4 regions of the Synechococcus sp. A10-1-5-9 genome follow, and region 2 is predicted to be linked to each of the others. Evidence: predicted binding sites of a transcription regulator. Region 2 holds the regulator's gene; each other region holds the start of a gene.
What was found. Region 2 encodes NtcA, which controls nitrogen genes in cyanobacteria. Its sites were predicted from a motif close to GTANCNNNNGNTAC; they were not measured.

Region 1 (4,145 bases), 1.2 Mb from region 2:
TAACAATCGGGTGTGCGTGTGCAATCCAAGGAGCTTCGGCTTGACTCCCGTGTCAATCAAGAGGCGATTGCCCAAGCCTCTGAGCTTTTGAAGGATCGACGCATTGTTGTGGTGTTTGGCGATCGCCTCTCGCTGATTTCCTTTGTGCTCGTCGATGCGATTACTTCGAGCCTGGTGGGTGCGGCCACCACAGAAGAAGAGGGGTTTGAGCTGGCCGCGTACCCAGCCGGATCTGCTGATCTGCAGCTCGGATCTCGAATCCGGCTATGGCATCAACCTGTTGCGTCGGGTGAAGGCGGAGCTTCCAACCTGTCAGTTGCTGATCGTGCTGGTGCGCGAAACCCAGACGGTGGTGCAGGAAGCGATGGAAGCCTTTGCAGACGGTGTGGTCTTCAAATCCAGCCTGGGCACTGGCCGCGGTGATCTGATCAGTGCCCTGCGCACCCTCGCCGAAGGCGGTGTCTACTTCCCGGAGCAGATCCGTCGCATTGCCGCCTCCACTCCGCAACCCGATCTGCCGCCATTGGTGGAGGAACTGAGCCCGCGTGAACTGGAAGTGGCCGCAGGGGTGGCGCGCGGTCTCAAGAACAATGCCATCGCCACCCTGCTCGGCCTCTCAGTGGAAACAGTGAAGAGCCATGTGGGTAACGCCATGGACAAGCTCGGTGCTCGCGACCGCACCCAGATGGCGGTCATGGCGCTGCTGTATGGCTTGATTGATCCCCTGCAGTGAGCAGGCTTCAGCTGCAGCGCTTGAAGATCACGATGCTGCGGGTCGGGCCTTGTTTCGGCCAGTTGGGCATCACCCGCCATGGGGTGCGCACCGTGAGCTGGTCACCGTCAATTGAGAAGAAGCGCATCTGCTCGGTGCCCACCCATTCCGGCTTCCAAGCCACATCCACCGCAGTGATCCAGCGGTCGTCCTCCAGCCTGTAGGTGCCGGAGTAGGCCACCAAGCTGCGCAGCAGAGCAGCGTCGCCCTCGATGTCTGTTGTTGGTTTGCGACCTTCAGCGGTGAGCGTGAACGACACCCGTCCAGCCGGGGTGAAGAGCGCGTAACCCGTTGGGTGGTCACCCATCGGCCTGAAGGTGTTGCCGCTGCTTTTCTCCTCCACCAGGTAGCTCACCAGTTGCCAGGCGCCATGGATGCAAGAAGCTTCAAGGGCAATCAGTGATTGCACAGGCGTTGCGTTCACAATCGATTGATGGATTAGGCGGAAGTTACCAATGGTCACTTCAGCGTCTCAGCGGCTCGAGGCGCTGAATGAGCAGATCGACATCCTTTTGTGAATGGTTGGTATCAACCACAACCGAGGTATTCCGTTCAGTCGGCTCGCTCGCAGTGCTCGTCGTCGCAGCGCACTGTGCAGCTTGGGGCCTCCTTTCCGTAGCTCTTCGGTTCGCGCATGGTCCAGTACTCATCAACCAGGCCCATCAGGTACGAACCGAGCCTTTGAAGCAGGGAGCGCTGTTTCATGATTTCAAAATGCCATTGCCTTTGGCCTGCTGTCATCAGGCGTTGTGGAAAGAGCAATAAAAAAGCCCTGCCTGAGCAGGGCTAAAGAACCGCCGAGTGGCGGCATTCACTCATTTGGCCAACTTGAGACCGCGGTACATCAGAACCACAGGCTGCAGCCGGGTAGCTGCAGTGTGGTTCGGCACGTACTTCTGGCCGCGATAGGTAAGCGTCATGATGGTTCCTCGAAGCAAGCTCAGGTCCCCGTTCCATGGCCTGAGTCGAACTGCGCCTCACCAGGAGTGAGGTGAACGTGTTCTCGTAGCGGTTGCTACAGACCCTTCATAGCGAAGCTGTCAACTGCCGTGTCGTTCACGCGGATACACAGTGATCGATTGGGAGGCTGATCAATTGGCTTCCGGACGTGGGCATGGCATCAGGGGCAGGCAATCACCAATTGGATTGATCCATTCCTCAAATTCACTTCGGATGGCCTCGGCATCTGAAACGCGCTCTCTGCTGGCGAGCAGCTTGCTGCGTTGCTTGCTGTAGTCAACAGCGGAGCCGATCAGTTCAATGGCTTGTTCGCTGGTCATGGCTGAACACGTTGTTCGGTCCATCGTTGGCAGCCCCGCGCAGGTTGACCGTGCCAACGGCAACAAACTGATGTGTTTTTGTGCATTTGCCCATCCGCGCTGATGGGTTTGTCTCGGAAGATTTTCTGTACTTGGCTCGCCAAGAGCCATTGGGTCCGCGAGCCTGAGAGAAGGAATCTTCGCTGATCAGATTCCGCTGCATCCATAGCTCGATGATGAAACTCAACCTTGCCCATTCCCATCCGATGGGAACCCTGATTGTTGAAGGCGTGCATCAACCGTTCCATGCTCTGGCCTGTGCCTTGAGCCCGGCCTCAATACGGATTCAACCCAAAGTTGGAGCATTGCATTCTTGGATTGATCAACAACACATGCATCAGCCTGGCGCTTAGAACATTGCCATCGCTTTGATTTTACTCAGTTTGGTTTTTTCTAACCCCTCGAGATCATCGTAATTGATCAAGTTTTGTTTGATCATGTCAGCGAGAGTAAATAATATGTTTGCCGTGTCAAATTCAGACCGACCTTCGTATTGAAAGCGTTCGCTGCTGAGAAAATCGTGAAATTTCCAGATTGACTCTGGTGTATCGAGTAGTTCGCTCTGTTCTCTGAGAATCACAATCAGAGCTTCGATGGAGCGTTGCTTGCCTGTTTCAAAGGCATGCTTGGCAACGGATTGTTCCTGGTGTGTCCAGTCAGCTGCTGACATGGTTTTGAGAAGGTGAGGGGTCGGGGCAGAGGTGCTGAACCAGGTTCAGAATTGGTTGTAGACAGTGCGCACTTCTGGAAGCTGATGCCAGGGCACTGCTGGGTAACTGTGATGTTCGCGATGATAGCCAAAGTGGTAACACGCTGCGAACGACAGTATGGGGTGAAGATCGAGGCTGATTGGTTGATGGAAATCATCAGTCTCAGGGGCACTTTTGCGATGGGGTAAAAATGTCCCCACCACAAATAGTTGCCAGGAGCTGATGATTAAAGGAAGCACATAGATCAACGCAAGCGTGAGCAGTGGCTGATCCTGATTGGCGGGAATCATCAACAGCAAAACCCCCATCCAGGACGCCAGCTTGAGCAGCTGCATCGGATTCAGATAGCGACTGAGAAAGCGGGCATACCAGGCCACTGGTGAAGAATCCGCCGCGTTGAAGTAATCGGGATCAGTCTTGGATCCTGGCGAATGATGGTGCTGAATGTGATGGTTCAGGCACTCCTGAAAGCTCAGGCCGGCGTAGGCCCAGAGGCAGCCCTGGCCGATGAACCGATTGAAGAGTTTTCGGTGAGGAATGAGGCTGCCATGCATGGCGTCATGAGCCACGATGAATAGCCCCGTGTGCAGAAAGCTTCTCAGCAGAACAAGCCCTGCAATCAGCAAAGGGTGGGCCTGCTGAATGGGAAGCCTGAGTCCAGCGGTGAGGGTCACCAGCCAGGCGGACCCGATTAAGCCCGCCAGTTGCAACCCTCGCCAGTGGTCGTTGCGAATCGGATCACTTGCCACCAAGCTTCAGCAGCTCGGCGGGAGAGGCCAGCAGGTCGATCGCCACAAAGTAGATCTTGTTGTTGTCATCGAGCAGGAAGCGCCAGGCCACGTTCATGCCCACTTCCCGGCCGAACCAAGGTGTCTGCACCTTTCCGGTGACCTTGATCTGGGTGAATCCGCTATCGGCAGGCTCTCCGAATCCTCCCTGGGGGATCAGCTTGAGGTTCTGGCAATCGCGCTTGAAGAACTTGAGGATGGCGTCCCGACCCACGATCGGACGCTGAAACGGTGGCTGAAGAGCCCCGTCATCGAGGAAGAGATCGATGAGCTGGTCGAAGTCATTGGCATTGAGCAGCTGCATGTAGCTGAGGATCGTCTGATTCAGCACACCCGGAATGAAGATCTCCTCACGCTGATCCTCCGGAGTCGGCGCCACGATCGGCTCAGCCACCACCTTGCTGTCGTCCACGTCGGGGTCATACCCCATGTCCACCACGAAATTGCGCAGCAGGGTGATCTGCTGCCCCTGTTCCACCTTCTTCACGGCTTCCAGCACGGAGGTGGCGTTGGCTGACAGCTTGTAGCCCTGGGGGATCGGGGCCACCTTGCCCTG
Region 2 (4,145 bases):
CGGTCACAACGGATTAAAAAGCACGATTCAGCATCTCGGCACCCAGGATTTCGCACGTCTTCGCATCGGGATTGGTGCTCCGGGGCTTTCGCCTGAGGAACGAAGGGCTCGCACCGTGTCGCATGTGTTGGGGGCGTTCAGCCGTGAGGAGGAGCCTCTGCTGAACGAGGTATTGAAAGAAGTTCTCTCCGGGCTGGAACGCATCCAACGTCAGGGATTGGAACGGGCTGGTAACCACATCAATGCTTTGAATCTCGCTCCTGCTCAGAGTGAGTCGGTTTGATGGCACGTCTGCCATCCACCACAGCTCATCTGAGGGTTCATCACCAGAGTTTTAGTGATCAGTGTCTTCAGGGTGAAGTTCAGGCCGGTGGATTTATCTGGGAGTTTCAGTGGTTTTTCAAGCGCGGTGAGCTCAGCGTTGAGCCTTCGCTCGGACGCGCCCTGATCCAGGATGCGTTGCAACGCTTTTTGGTGAGATCCGATTATCGGCTCGAGGCTGGAGGGGATTACAGCTTCACCGTGAGAGCCAAGTTCTGACGGGCTCCGGTGTAGGCCAGCTGAAACGGCAGTTGAGCGCAGTCTCGAGAATCACCAGAGCGGCAACAGCATCGAGATCACAGGGGGGGATGCGTAGTCCCTCAGGCAGCAGTCGCCGCCATCCTTTCGGAGGCCAGAGCTCCCAGTATCGACTCCTGGCCTGCAGGGTGGTGCCGCGTTCGTCGACAACGGTGAGCTGCAGATCCGCCGGTAGTTGGTCGCGCCAGTGCCTACTGGCTGTGCCGTTGCCCATCACCACGCGATCAAGAGGTTCCTTGGATCGCCATTGCTCCAGGGTCTCCAGGACAGAGCATCCCTCAAGGACATGTCCTTCGAGGACGATTCCCAAGTCTGTGTCAACGAGCAGGAGCCCACACTTGCTTCGGCCCGGATCCAGGGCGGCGATGCGAGTCACGGTGTGTCATCCGCAGTGGTGGGTTTGAAGCTGCGTTGAAGTCGAAGCTGAATCGCAATGGGGTCGGCTGTCTCGCTGTTCCTGAGTGCCACCGCCTCAAGCTCAACCCGTCCGGTGCTGCGATCAATCAGCATCTTTCCGAGCTCGTTTAGTGCCTGGGAGTCGAATTGCAGTCCCTTGCTGATGGAGCCGCGGCGTTGAATTTCTGCCAGGGTTGATGCCAGAAGCAGGTTCAACCTGTTGCGGACATCCTCCGCGGATGTTTCTTCGCTGGCCAGGGCGGTCTTTGCAAGCACCTCTCCATCGCGGGTAATGGTGACGTTGGGCCTGACCTCCGGGAAGGCATACACAACCGTTTCACCTTGAAGCACGTTGGCGGCAGAGCGCAGCAGTACAACCCAGGTTCCTGGTTTGCGGATGGCTTGTTCCAGGCGGTTGATGTCTTCACGAGGCACCAACAGGATCTGTTTGTCGGGAGCCTGTCCTGGCAGGACTTGCTGGTAAGCCTGGAGGTTGGCCTCTCTCAGCACCTGATCGATCACCTGGCGCGCCTGGTCAGGGCGTTCAAGTCTGAGTGTGGCTGTTGCTAAGGGCTGACCACTGCTGATCGCGACGTTTCCGCGGCGCAGGGCTAGAAGATTTTCCTCTAGCAGTTTCAATTCGGCTTCGCCGGAGCGGATGCGATCTCGTACAGCGGCGAGCTCGCGGTCGGTTCTGCGGATTTCGTCGTCGCGTTTACCAACGTCCTGGCTCAGTCGTTGTCGTTCTGCTTCGAGTCGGCGGGTCTGATCCTGCAGGGGTTGAAGGGTTTCTCTCAGCTCATTGGCTTGTTTACGTGCTTCCTCAAGGCGTCTGCGCACCTCGATCTCATCCTTGCGAGCTTTGTCCAGTTGTTGTTTGGATTGCTTCTGAGCTGACCGGCTGGTCTTCAGATCCGCCCGGCTGCTGCGCAGCCTGGCCTGAAGGTCATTCAGTTCGAAGAGGCCGACGCGCAACTGCCGACTGACGAGCAGCATCAGGCCCAGGGAGAGGACGCTGATCAGGCTGCCGGTGAGCACTGTGATCACCACGGCTGTCTGACGGGGGCGCAGGCCGAAGAGGCTCAGACGAGCCTTGCCGACTCTGGAGCCGAGTCGATCACCCAAGGTCGAGAGCACGCCACCGAGGACAAGCAACGACAGCAGAAGCAACCAGCCAGTCACAGAGAACTCATTGCACGCAGTGCAGCTCGAACGTCGCCATCCTCACTCTTCTGTGCGTCAGCTGAACCGTTTGGCAAGGGCGATGGGATCGAGAACGGTAATTTTTTTGCGGTCAATCTCTACCAGACCCGAGTTGCGAAGGTCTCCGAGGAGGCGGGTGATGGTGACCCGGGTTGATCCAATGGCTTCGGCGATGGCTTGATGCGACAGCCGCAGATCGATCGTGATCCCCTGGTTTCCAGGGATGCCGAAATCGCGGCAGAGCACCAGCAGAAAACTCACCAGGCGTGACGACATGTCGCGGTGGGTCAATGTTTCGATCATCGTCTCCGTCTGAAGAATTCGGCTTGAGAGTCCCTGCAGCAGCAGCAGCCCCACCGAGGTGTCAGCTTCGATGGCCTTACGCACCGAGGTGGCGGGAGCTGTGACCATCTCAACCCTGGTGAAGGCCACTGAGTGGTAGAAACGATCGGAACGATGGCCGGTGAGGAGGGAGAGCACACCGAAAAGACTGTTCTCTCGCAGCAGAGCCACGGTGATCTCCTCCCCTGACTCGTAGACGCGAGAGAGGCGCACGGCACCGCGCCTAATGAGATAGACGCGTTCGGCGGGATCACCCGGGAAGAAAATGGTTTTGCTGCGTTCGATCAGCTCCGTGTTGGCACCCTCGAGGTCCCGAATGACTTCAAGCAGAGTCTTGCTAGTTGGTGCGGGCGCGTTGGCCAGGCTCACTTCCGATGTGCGTCCTTGATGAGAGGCTGTGCGGCTAAAGCCGCGGATCACTTCGGGCATGGCCGGCACATTGGTTTTAGGAAGTTAAGGAGCGATTGACTCTCACCCTGTAGCAACGCACACGATTCCAAAGTGATCACTGCGTTCTCAGAGCCTCGTTCTGGGCGCGCATCAGCTGCTTGAGCCCAGGTTCCGCTCGATCGAGGAGCAGGTTCAGCTGCTGCCGGCTGAAGGTGGCTCCCTCTGCTGTTCCCTGGAGTTCAAGAAGTTCACCGCTGGCGTTCATCACCACATTCAGATCCACATCCGCCTGAGAGTCCTCGCTGTAATCCAGATCAAGTAGGGCTTCGCCCTGGAGTAGTCCCACCGATACGGCTGCCACCTGGGCGCTGACTGGATTGGCCGGGATGAGTCCCTGTGACACCAGTGATGCGCAGGCGTGATGGAGTGCCAGCCAGGCTCCAGTGATGGAGGCGGTGCGAGTGCCTGCATCGGCCTGAATCACATCGCAGTCCACAAGCAGAGTGTTCTCGCCCAACGCCTCCATGGAGAGCGCAGCGCGCAGACTGCGACCGATTAAACGCTGAATCTCCTGGGTGCGTCCGGAGAGCTTCAGCCATTCCCGTCGTTGACGTTCGGGGGTGGAACCAGGGAGCAGCCGGTATTCCGCGCTCAGCCAGCCGAGGCCCTGGTCACGGCGCCAGCGCGGCACGCCTTGCTCGTGGCAGACGCTGCAGAGCACAGCGGTTCGGCCGGTGCGAACGATCACGGAGCTGAGGGCGAAGCCCATGGGATCCCATTCGACGGCGAAGGGCCTCAGTTCGGACGCTTGACGTCCGTCCTTGCGGGAGATGGTGTTCATGCCTGGCGACGATGGCTTCATTGAGCCTGGCAGTTGGACTGAGACACCATGGGTGGTGTCCAAGGGCTTGTGGATCGGATCCGCAGCGCTAGATTCAAATTCTGCTGGGCCGTCTGGACACCAGCCCTGATGCCAGCGACCGAGATGACAACAAGCTTGAGTTCCAGCCATCGATCCCGAGACGTCCGCAGTGCGGATCACCGGACGCTTGAGCAAGCTGGTCTGCGGAGATTGCCGGTTTTTGAGCCGAGGCCACCGCTGCATCTGGTGGCTCAGGAGGGCCAGCTTCAGGTTCACACGGCCCCGTATCGAGGGAGTTTCGGGACGGTGATGAGCCAAGCACTGCGTGCTGCGGGTCTTGGCAGCAGGGTGCTGGTCGCTCAATTTCTCAAAG
Region 3 (4,145 bases), 450 kb from region 2:
TGAACATTCCAATAAAGATCATTGAGTTGTTCCCACATTTCTGTGGTGATCACATCGCGGATCTGGCGAGCGTTCTCACGGGCATTGGCGATGCAACTCACGACGCTGTTGGGGTTGTTGCGATCCAGTAGCAGAAAGCCAACAACATCCCTTGGACTTCCCAGGGGATAGCTTTCGTCAAAGCGTTGACGGTCTCCATTGGCATCGACCAATGGAAGCCAAGGCTCAGCGCTGCCGGGGGGGCAGTCTAGGGCCATGGCTTCGCTCACTTCTAGAAATCGGGAGATGTTTTCGGCCCGTTCGACATACCGGTTGATCCAGTACAGCGAATCGGCCACACGGCTCAGCACGGTACGAGCTCCGGTTTCTCGGCCGTTACGGCACTGTCGCTGACCACCCAGGTGTCCTTGCAGCCACCACCCTGGGAAGAGTTCACCACCAGGGAACCGCGTTTCAGTGCCACTCGAGTCAGGCCGCCGGGGCTGACCCAGTCGCTCTTACCTCGCAGTACATAGGGGCGCAGATCCACATGGCAGGGGTACAGCTCTCCTTCACTCAGGGATGGAACTGTGGACAGCTGCAGGGTGGGCTGGGCGATGAAATTGCGCGGGTGTGCCTTGATCTTCACCGCGAAGCTCTCAATCTCCTCAGTGCTGGCGTGAGGCCCGATCAACATTCCATAGCCGCCGGCTTCGGCGACTGATTTCACCACCAGCTCGTTGAGATGCTCAAGCACAAAACGGAGGTCGTCGTCCCTTGAACAGAGATAGGTGGGGACGTTGTCAATGATCGGTTCTTCGCTGAGGTAATACCGGATCATGGCCGGCACGTAGGCATAGATCAGCTTGTCGTCGGCGACCCCGCTCCCAGGGGCGTTGGCGATGGCCACCCGACCAGAGCGCATGGCATCGATGAGCCCGGGGACACCGAGCATCGAATCACGCCGGAAGACGTTTGGATCGAGGAAATCGTCATCGATGCGCCGGTAGATGACATCCACAGGTTCCCGGCCAGCAGTGCTGCGCATCCAGACGCGTCCGTCCTCGCAGATCAGATCGCGGCCTTCCACCAGGGCAATGCCCATCTGCTGGGCCAGATAGCTGTGCTCGAAGTAGGCGCTGTTGAACACGCCGGGGGTGAGCAGTACCACCCTGGGGGCATCACTCCAGGGGGCCAGATCCTGCAGCGTGCGCAAGAGATGGGAGGGGTAATCGTCGATCGGCTGCACTGTGCGGCCCGCAAACAGGCTCGGGAACAACCGTTTCATCACCCGGCGGTTCTCAAGGAAATAAGCCACGCCGGAGGGGCAGCGCAGGTTGTCCTCCAGAACCCTCCAGGTGCCGTCGCCATCGCGGATCAGATCCAGACCGGAGATATGGCACCAGCGATTGAGCGGCACGGTGATGTCCTGCATCTGGGGCCGCCAGCCCTGGGAGCTCTCCACATCCTCACGCGGGATCACGCCATCGTTGAGGATCCGTTGGGGTCCATAAACGTCCGCCAGAAACTGATCAATGGCCTCCAGGCGTTGCACCAATCCGCGCTCCAGAACGGACCATTCCTGGCGGTGAATGAGTCTTGGCAGCGGATCGAAGGGCAGAATCCGCTCTCCGCCATGCAGACCTGATCCGTTGAGTCGGAAGGTGGCGCCGAGGCGTCGTAACAGGTTGCTCGCTGAGGCGTGACTGCGATTTAGCTCCGCCAGCCCCATAGCGCCGAGGGAGGACAGAAGTGGCTCCAGATCAGCACGGGGAGCGGACTGTTCGCGGCAGAAATATTCGTCGTACCCCTCGGTTGGTCGGTACTGGGTGAACATCGCCTGAGTAATTAACACCCTCATCCAAAAACTCGAGCAGGCCCCTGCTGGTTGTGATTGCTACACATTTCGAGATTGGATGCATCAAGCCACTGGCAGCCTGTGATTCAGGTAGCCCTGGCGACTTTGTTATCAGTCGGTGGAAGATTGCGAACACCGCGATTTGCTTGTCTTAGATCTGCTGAAGAGGACATTCGCTTTGGATGACAATCTCTGGGCTGGAATGATCTTTGCCCTTGGTGCTGCGGTGACCCTGGCCACTGTGTTGATGATTCTTTCCGGTCATCTTCGCTGCCGTGATCGGGGAGCGTCGGATGTCCGCTGACGCTGCCCGTTTTCTGTCACCAGGGATTGCATGGGCGCTTGTGGTGCTGTTCTCCGTGTTGTGGATTGCGTTAGGGATCGCCTGGGGCCGCCGCGGTAAAGGAGATGCGGACGATTTCATGCTGGCGGGCCGCAACATCGGGTTGGCCCTGAGCACAGCCACCTTGATGGCGTCTTGGGTGACGGGCAACACGACCCTTCTGGCCCCGGAATTCGGCTACAGAACAGGCCTCTGGGGCATGTTCAGTTACGCCCTGGCAGGACTGGGGTTGATTTTGTTTGCGCCGCTGGCCGCTCGCATCAAGCAGTTGATGCCCAACGGACGCACCAGTGGTGATTTCATTCGGCTGCGCTACGGACGCTTGGCTTGGTGGGTGTTCATGGTGATCACCGCCGTGTACACCCTTGGCTTTCTGATGACCCAAGCCATGGGGGCTGGGCTGTTACTCCAGGCTCTATCTGGGTTTGACTACCACGTGGGCATGGTGGTGGTGATCGGTGTCGCAACGGTTTACACGTTGTTTGGTGGCATGCGGGCGGTGATTGGAACCGATTTCATCCAATCGCTGCTGATCATGGTGTTGCTGGCAGTGGTGGCGGTACTTGCTTTTCGTCAGTTCCCGATGCCGGAGGTGCATGCTCGCTTGATCGCTGAGCATCCCGACCGTCTTGATCTGCTGCTCCCCGCCGGTCTGTTGATCGCCTGGAATTCAGCTCTGTTCTCGATGGGTGAGGTTTTTCACAACAACATCTGGTGGTCCCGAGTGTTCGCCAGCCGTCGCAGCGTGGTGATGACATCTTTTCTGTTGGGGGGGCTGGCCTGGATGAGTGTCCCCTTGGTGACGGGCTCGATCGGTCTGGTCGCACTGGCCAGAGACCTGCAGCTGGAGCAGGTGAACATGGTGTTCCCAGTGATGGCGGCCGATCTTCTTGGGGCTGGTGGGGCTGCATTGGTGTTTGTCGTCGTCTTCGCGTCACTCACCTCCACTTTGGATTCTCTGTTGGCGTCCACCGCGGATCTGCTGGCTGAAGACGTCTATTTCCGTCTGCTGCGTCCCCAGGCCAATGATGCGCAGCTCAAGCAGGCGGCACGGCTGATGGTGGTCGGTCTGGCCGTGGTCACTGTGGCCCTGTCCTGGCCGCGGCTGGACTCGCTGGCGTCGGTGTTGTTCTTTACCGGTGCGTTGGTGGCCTCCACGGTCTGGCCTGTGGCTTGCGGTCTCTACTGGTCATCCGCCAATCGTTGGGCAGCGATCGTCGCCATGGTTGCCGGTAGTGCTGTCGGTCTGACGGCCTACGTTCTGATTGCCCCTTATTGCGCGGCAGTGTTCTCCGCGGCGGTTTCGGCCGTCGTGATGGTGGTGGGCAGTCGTCGGAAGCCCGAACGGTTTGATTTCAATCTCTTGAAGGAGGAGGGATAACGCCATGGTGATGTCGGTGTTGCTCATGGTTCTGGTGGACCAACGCTGGTTCCGTGTCGTCCTGGTGGGAAGTCAGGTGGCGCTCGTTTGCTCTGTGCTAGCGCTGTTGTTGATTTGGTTGATTGAGTGGAGAAGCGGACGTGCCTGGTAAGTGTTCGTTTCGAACATATTTGGGGTGTTTTGTATTAAATCAAACTATTTTTTGAGTCTTTTTCTAAAGAACGTGTATCGAGCTAGACGTTCGCACTCAACTCTTGTTATCGAGAGAGGGTGTGATTCACAGCACAAGCACGCGATTTACACGTCGGGTGTTGATGCACTTGCTTATGGCAGATCCCGGCACAGCAGTGATTGAGGAGGTATCGGCGCCGCTCCGCTTCCGGCCGATGGGTCCCGATGTGTTCGGTCATGACCAGCCTCAGGCGCTTCTGGCTGCCATCGCTGAAGATGGCGAGCCCTTGTTGGATCTTATCGACCAGCATGTTGTGTCGATGCAGGCGTTCCGACCCGAAACTCTGCTTCAGCTGTTTCGATTGGCTGCGAAATTCGAGAGCAACCCTGACCGTTACTGCCGTCACAACACG
Region 4 (4,145 bases), 1.1 Mb from region 2:
ACCACAGGCCAGGCAGCCAGGAAGAAGTGAAGGCTGCGGCTGTTGTTGAAGGAGGCGTATTGGAAGATCAGGCGACCGAAGTAACCGTGGGCAGCCACGATGTTGTAGGTCTCTTCCTCTTGGCCGAACTTGTAGCCGTAGTTCTGGGACTCGCTCTCGGTGGTTTCACGCACCAGGGAGGAGGTCACCAGTGAACCGTGCATGGCGGAGAACAGGGAGCCACCGAACACACCTGCGACGCCCATCATGTGGAAGGGGTGCATCAGGATGTTGTGCTCTGCCTGGAACACCAGCATGAAGTTGAAGGTGCCAGAGATGCCGAGGGGCATGCCGTCAGAGAAGGAACCCTGACCGAAGGGGTACACCAGGAACACGGCGGAGGCAGCAGCCACAGGTGCGCTGTAAGCAACGCAGATCCAGGGGCGCATGCCGAGGCGGTAGGAAAGTTCCCACTCGCGACCCATGTAGCAGAAGATGCCGATCAGGAAGTGGAAGACAACCAGCTGGTAAGGACCGCCGTTGTACAGCCACTCATCGAGAGAAGCAGCTTCCCAGATGGGATAGAAGTGCAGGCCGATGGCGTTCGAGGAAGGAACAACAGCACCAGAGATGATGTTGTTTCCGTAGATCAGGGAGCCGGCGACGGGCTCACGGATGCCGTCGATGTCGACGGGGGGTGCTGCGATGAAGGCAACGATGAAACAGGTGGTGGCAGCCAGCAGGGTGGGGATCATCAGCACACCGAACCAGCCCACATACAGGCGGTTGTTGGTGGAGGTGACCCACTCGCAGAAGGACTGCCAGCCATTGGCGCCGGAGCGCTGCTGAATGGTGGTGGTCATGAGTACGGGGGAGAAAGCGTCAGGGAAAACCCGTCGGCGGTAAAGAAAGTCGGTTAACCGACCTTCACAATGTAAAGGGACTTTGCACAATGTGAATGCCGACCTACCCCCTGTGCACAACAGCGCTACTCATCCCTGCGATCAGCCCCGCTGATCAATAGCCATTTTGGGAGCGCAGAGCCTCGGCTTGGCGGCTGCTGCCACTTGGCTCTCAGGTGCAGGAATAGGTCTGAGGGGCTTATCCCAGTGTTGTCCCTGGGATTTTGTGCAACTGGGTGTGTTAATGAGCAACTCGCGGTAATGCGGAGGGTCGATTTAGTTCGCCTCCTATGCGATGAGGGGCCAGCTGTGACGAACAATCGAGGTCACTTCGTTTGTGGTTGCGTCAACCACCATGTAGGTACACATCAGCGCCTTCGACTTTGTGCGGGCACACAGGTAAGCCCTGAATTCCGTTTGGAAGTAGAGCTCCTTGGCCCAACGGTCGGGAGCTTCTTGCTTGATGACGTTATACACGGCTATTGCCTGGACCCTTGCTCTAGCAATGTCTTTGATGCGTCATTGCAAATCACGGAATTGCCGCTCTTTATGCACCAGCACTTATCCAACGAGTCGGTCATCTTCAGCCAGGATCGCTTTCCCTTTTGAAATCCTCAGCACCTCACCTGAGTTACCGAGACTTTCGTACATGACTCGATAGAGCCCGAAAGTATTCAGCGATTTGGTCCGGGCGTTGGTGAAAGCCTTGAACTCAGTCTCGAAGCACTGCTCCTGAAACCAAATGTCGGGCCCATCGCTTCGTTCAACGCAGAACATCATCTGTATCCCTTGGGGCTCTCAGCCTGGTGAGGGCAGAGCTGCTCGCTTGCTATCTCCAAATGAGCTTCGGGATCATGTTTTCAGTTGGCGACCAGTGAGCAAGGGAGCCAGTCAGCCTTAGGAGCCCAGCTCGTCAATGGCACTGATGTTTTTGGCTGAGCATGTGCATTGATCACCCTGACGAAATCGCTGTTCACATGGAAGACGGCAGGAATCCTGACTGGAGTGAAGCTGGCAACACTGGCAGCCGTACTTGGCCTTGCTCGTGCGGGGCTTCTTCCCCAGTGGTTTCCGCATTGGGGGTAGCCCGCTTCAGGATCTCAGCCCAATCCTTTTGGCAGGTTCGGAGCTGCCTCAGAGGCAAAAAGAAACCCCCGCCGCGGGCAGGGGCTTGGGATCTTCTGATTAAGCCTTGCTCACTTGGCGTAGGAAACGCCGCGGTAGGTCAGAGCAGGCTTGTCGGAAGCGCCAGCCACTTTTTGCAGGTCGTACTTCTGGCCGCGATAGGTCAGGGTCATTTGTGGTTCCTCAGAAATCCAGGTCCCCGTTCCTTGGCCTGGTGATCTGCGCCTCGCAGAAGCGAGGTGAACGTTGTTGGTAGCGGTTGCTACAGAGCTGTTATAGGGGGGGGGCGCCAGCCCCTTTCTCGTTCAGGCGGATACATAGCGCTTTTTGGGCTGTATTCCGCTCAGCTTTCTCGCTCCATTTCCAGGCAAGGTGAGCCCAGATCGATTGCAGCTCCGCCGCACCACCAGCTCTGCCAGTGCGGTGCGATTCTGTCGCAACCGTCCTGATCACGGCTGAACCGCATCACCTACCGCCGAATCTCAGGCAGGGTGATCCGCTGCAGCTCAATAGAGCCGATCACCTGAGCCAAAGCCACCACCCTCTCGTGGGGACGTGACTCTGTTGGGGTCATAGCCCTCATTGCCTTCATTGCGCCAGCGCATAATTTGCGACTGCATCAACTGGCTGGAGGCTTTGACTTGCAACCTCCAGCTGCAATGGGTTAGCAGCTGAAGCTACTGGAAACGGTGGCCCCGTCCTTGATGTGTAACTAAGGCCACAGTTTGTGTTGTTGAGTCCAGGACATTGCACTGCTTGGACCACGGCGTTTTCGAAATTCGTGCAGGGTTAATTAGTTCTACATTTTTTGGAGTGTGTTGTGGGCTATTCCTACCGTGATTATCCGAGCGAAGAGATTGAGATCCTTCAGTTAATGCTTTGCCGGGACGAGTTTGTTCAAGATCCCAGTGCTCGCAAGCATTGTGAACCTCTTTTGGATAAACTAGAAGTAGATGTAAAAGAGCTTTCTGATCTCGTCGCTCAGTTGGCTGCTTAGTTCCTATGAGCGATGGTTGTTTGGCACGGCATTGAAGAATTAGGGATAAGCATCCGGGGTGATTGGTGTGTCGATCGACCGCCGCTGTGTAAAGCAGCGTTAACCGTGAGCCACAAGCCATCACCTCGTTGTGGGAAGGCATGAGTGAAAACACAAAAGAGATTCCGGTCTGGGTCGGCGGAGAGTCAGGGCAGCGGAAGCGGTACTTGAAATCGCTGGAGAAGGACCTGGCAGCTGAGCTGGGTCCTGATTGGCGGAACGTGATAGAGCTGGCGAAGGACAGCTAACGCCTGCGCCTTGCTTTGACTTTTAAGGCTCGCTTGTTGCGCTATACGGCGAGATAGTCACCGAGACCTAAGCCAACCAGAAGAAGAAAATGGCTCATCTTTTGTGGGTCTTGCTCGCATCTGCATCTTGACGAAAATTGCAAGCTCCGGATTTAGCCATTTCCGGATCTGCAGAGCAAAGACGTCTCATCAGCTCATTCTGATCGTGCTCCGACAATGAGCCGTCAGTAGACCACTTCAAGCAAGTTCTACCGATACACGTTCGCGGAATGACGGACTGAGCCATAAAGCCCTCCTGTCTCGATTGTTGCAATCTCCCATCCGACACAAGCCCTTTGATACCCCTGCCTGGGGACAAAAGAAAAAAACTGGAGAGTGACGGCTCCAGGGGGGGCTCGAGGCAAAGTCGAAAACCCTGTCGTCTCAGGTCCAGGGCTTTCGCTCGATGACCGAAGGAGGTGCTGACACCCCTTTGATGTGTTGCTCATGCTCTCCGCTGCTCCAGTGCTGTGGGTAGGCAGCCGGGGCTTGAAGCTCCGAGATTGGGTTGTTGAGTTCTCTCGCTGGGTCCCCGGACCGAAGATCCTCTCCACAGTTGACCATCACCTACGCCTTCTGGTGAGGGAAAAGTGAATCTCTTGAATCACTACTGATGCTTCGCTCGGGAGAGGCCGTTGATCTAGCAGGAGGATCGGCCCATCCCCTTGGTTGCGTTTCTGTTGTTGGTGAGCTGGTGTCAACCGGCTTGGCGGGTGGTTCTCTTTTGCACCGTGGTGGGTGGTTTGACCCTGGCCTGAGCCATGCCTCTGCAGAATCACTGCATTGATGGGGAGTGTGGTGGCTGGAGCTGGTGTG

Region 1: ACLM45_RS01060 (DUF4278 domain-containing protein) is a predicted target of NtcA. The motif match lies at 1,778-1,791, and genes of this name have one in related genera.
Region 3: ACLM45_RS09640 (circularly permuted type 2 ATP-grasp protein) is a predicted target of NtcA. The motif match lies at 1,867-1,880, and genes of this name have one in related genera.
Region 4: ACLM45_RS01770 (DUF4278 domain-containing protein) is a predicted target of NtcA. The motif match lies at 2,259-2,272, and genes of this name have one in related genera.

The regions. Positions count from the first base shown of each region.
Region 1 covers NZ_CP180406.1:155,319-159,463, forward strand. Annotated here, with positions in the region: gene ACLM45_RS01045 (LuxR C-terminal-related transcriptional regulator) at 155-733, shown strand; gene ACLM45_RS01050 (lipocalin-like domain-containing protein) at 741-1,196, opposite strand; gene ACLM45_RS01055 (hypothetical protein) at 1,325-1,477, opposite strand; gene ACLM45_RS01060 (DUF4278 domain-containing protein) at 1,588-1,692, opposite strand; gene ACLM45_RS01065 (hypothetical protein) at 1,864-2,052, opposite strand; gene ACLM45_RS01070 (hypothetical protein) at 2,441-2,761, opposite strand; gene ACLM45_RS01075 (fatty acid desaturase) at 2,807-3,550, opposite strand; gene ACLM45_RS01080 (orange carotenoid-binding protein) at 3,540-4,145, opposite strand, start outside.
Region 2 covers NZ_CP180406.1:1,321,814-1,325,958, reverse strand. Annotated here, with positions in the region: gene pth (aminoacyl-tRNA hydrolase) at 1-283, shown strand, start outside; gene ACLM45_RS07570 (DUF3146 family protein) at 283-540, shown strand; gene ACLM45_RS07565 (resolvase) at 518-955, opposite strand; gene ACLM45_RS07560 (DUF3084 domain-containing protein) at 952-2,157, opposite strand; gene ntcA (global nitrogen regulator NtcA) at 2,215-2,949, opposite strand; gene rph (ribonuclease PH) at 3,026-3,751, opposite strand; gene ACLM45_RS07545 (cob(I)yrinic acid a,c-diamide adenosyltransferase) at 3,896-4,145, shown strand, end outside.
Region 3 covers NZ_CP180406.1:1,773,997-1,778,141, forward strand. Annotated here, with positions in the region: gene ACLM45_RS09635 (alpha-E domain-containing protein) at 1-350, opposite strand, end outside; gene ACLM45_RS09640 (circularly permuted type 2 ATP-grasp protein) at 344-1,816, opposite strand; gene ACLM45_RS09645 (hypothetical protein) at 2,016-2,141, shown strand; gene ACLM45_RS09650 (sodium:solute symporter family protein) at 2,131-3,561, shown strand; gene ACLM45_RS09655 (hypothetical protein) at 3,566-3,712, shown strand; gene ACLM45_RS09660 (aspartate/ornithine carbamoyltransferase family protein) at 3,888-4,145, shown strand, end outside.
Region 4 covers NZ_CP180406.1:268,028-272,172, forward strand. Annotated here, with positions in the region: gene psbA (photosystem II q(b) protein) at 1-842, opposite strand, end outside; gene ACLM45_RS01770 (DUF4278 domain-containing protein) at 2,078-2,179, opposite strand; gene ACLM45_RS01775 (hypothetical protein) at 3,943-4,116, shown strand.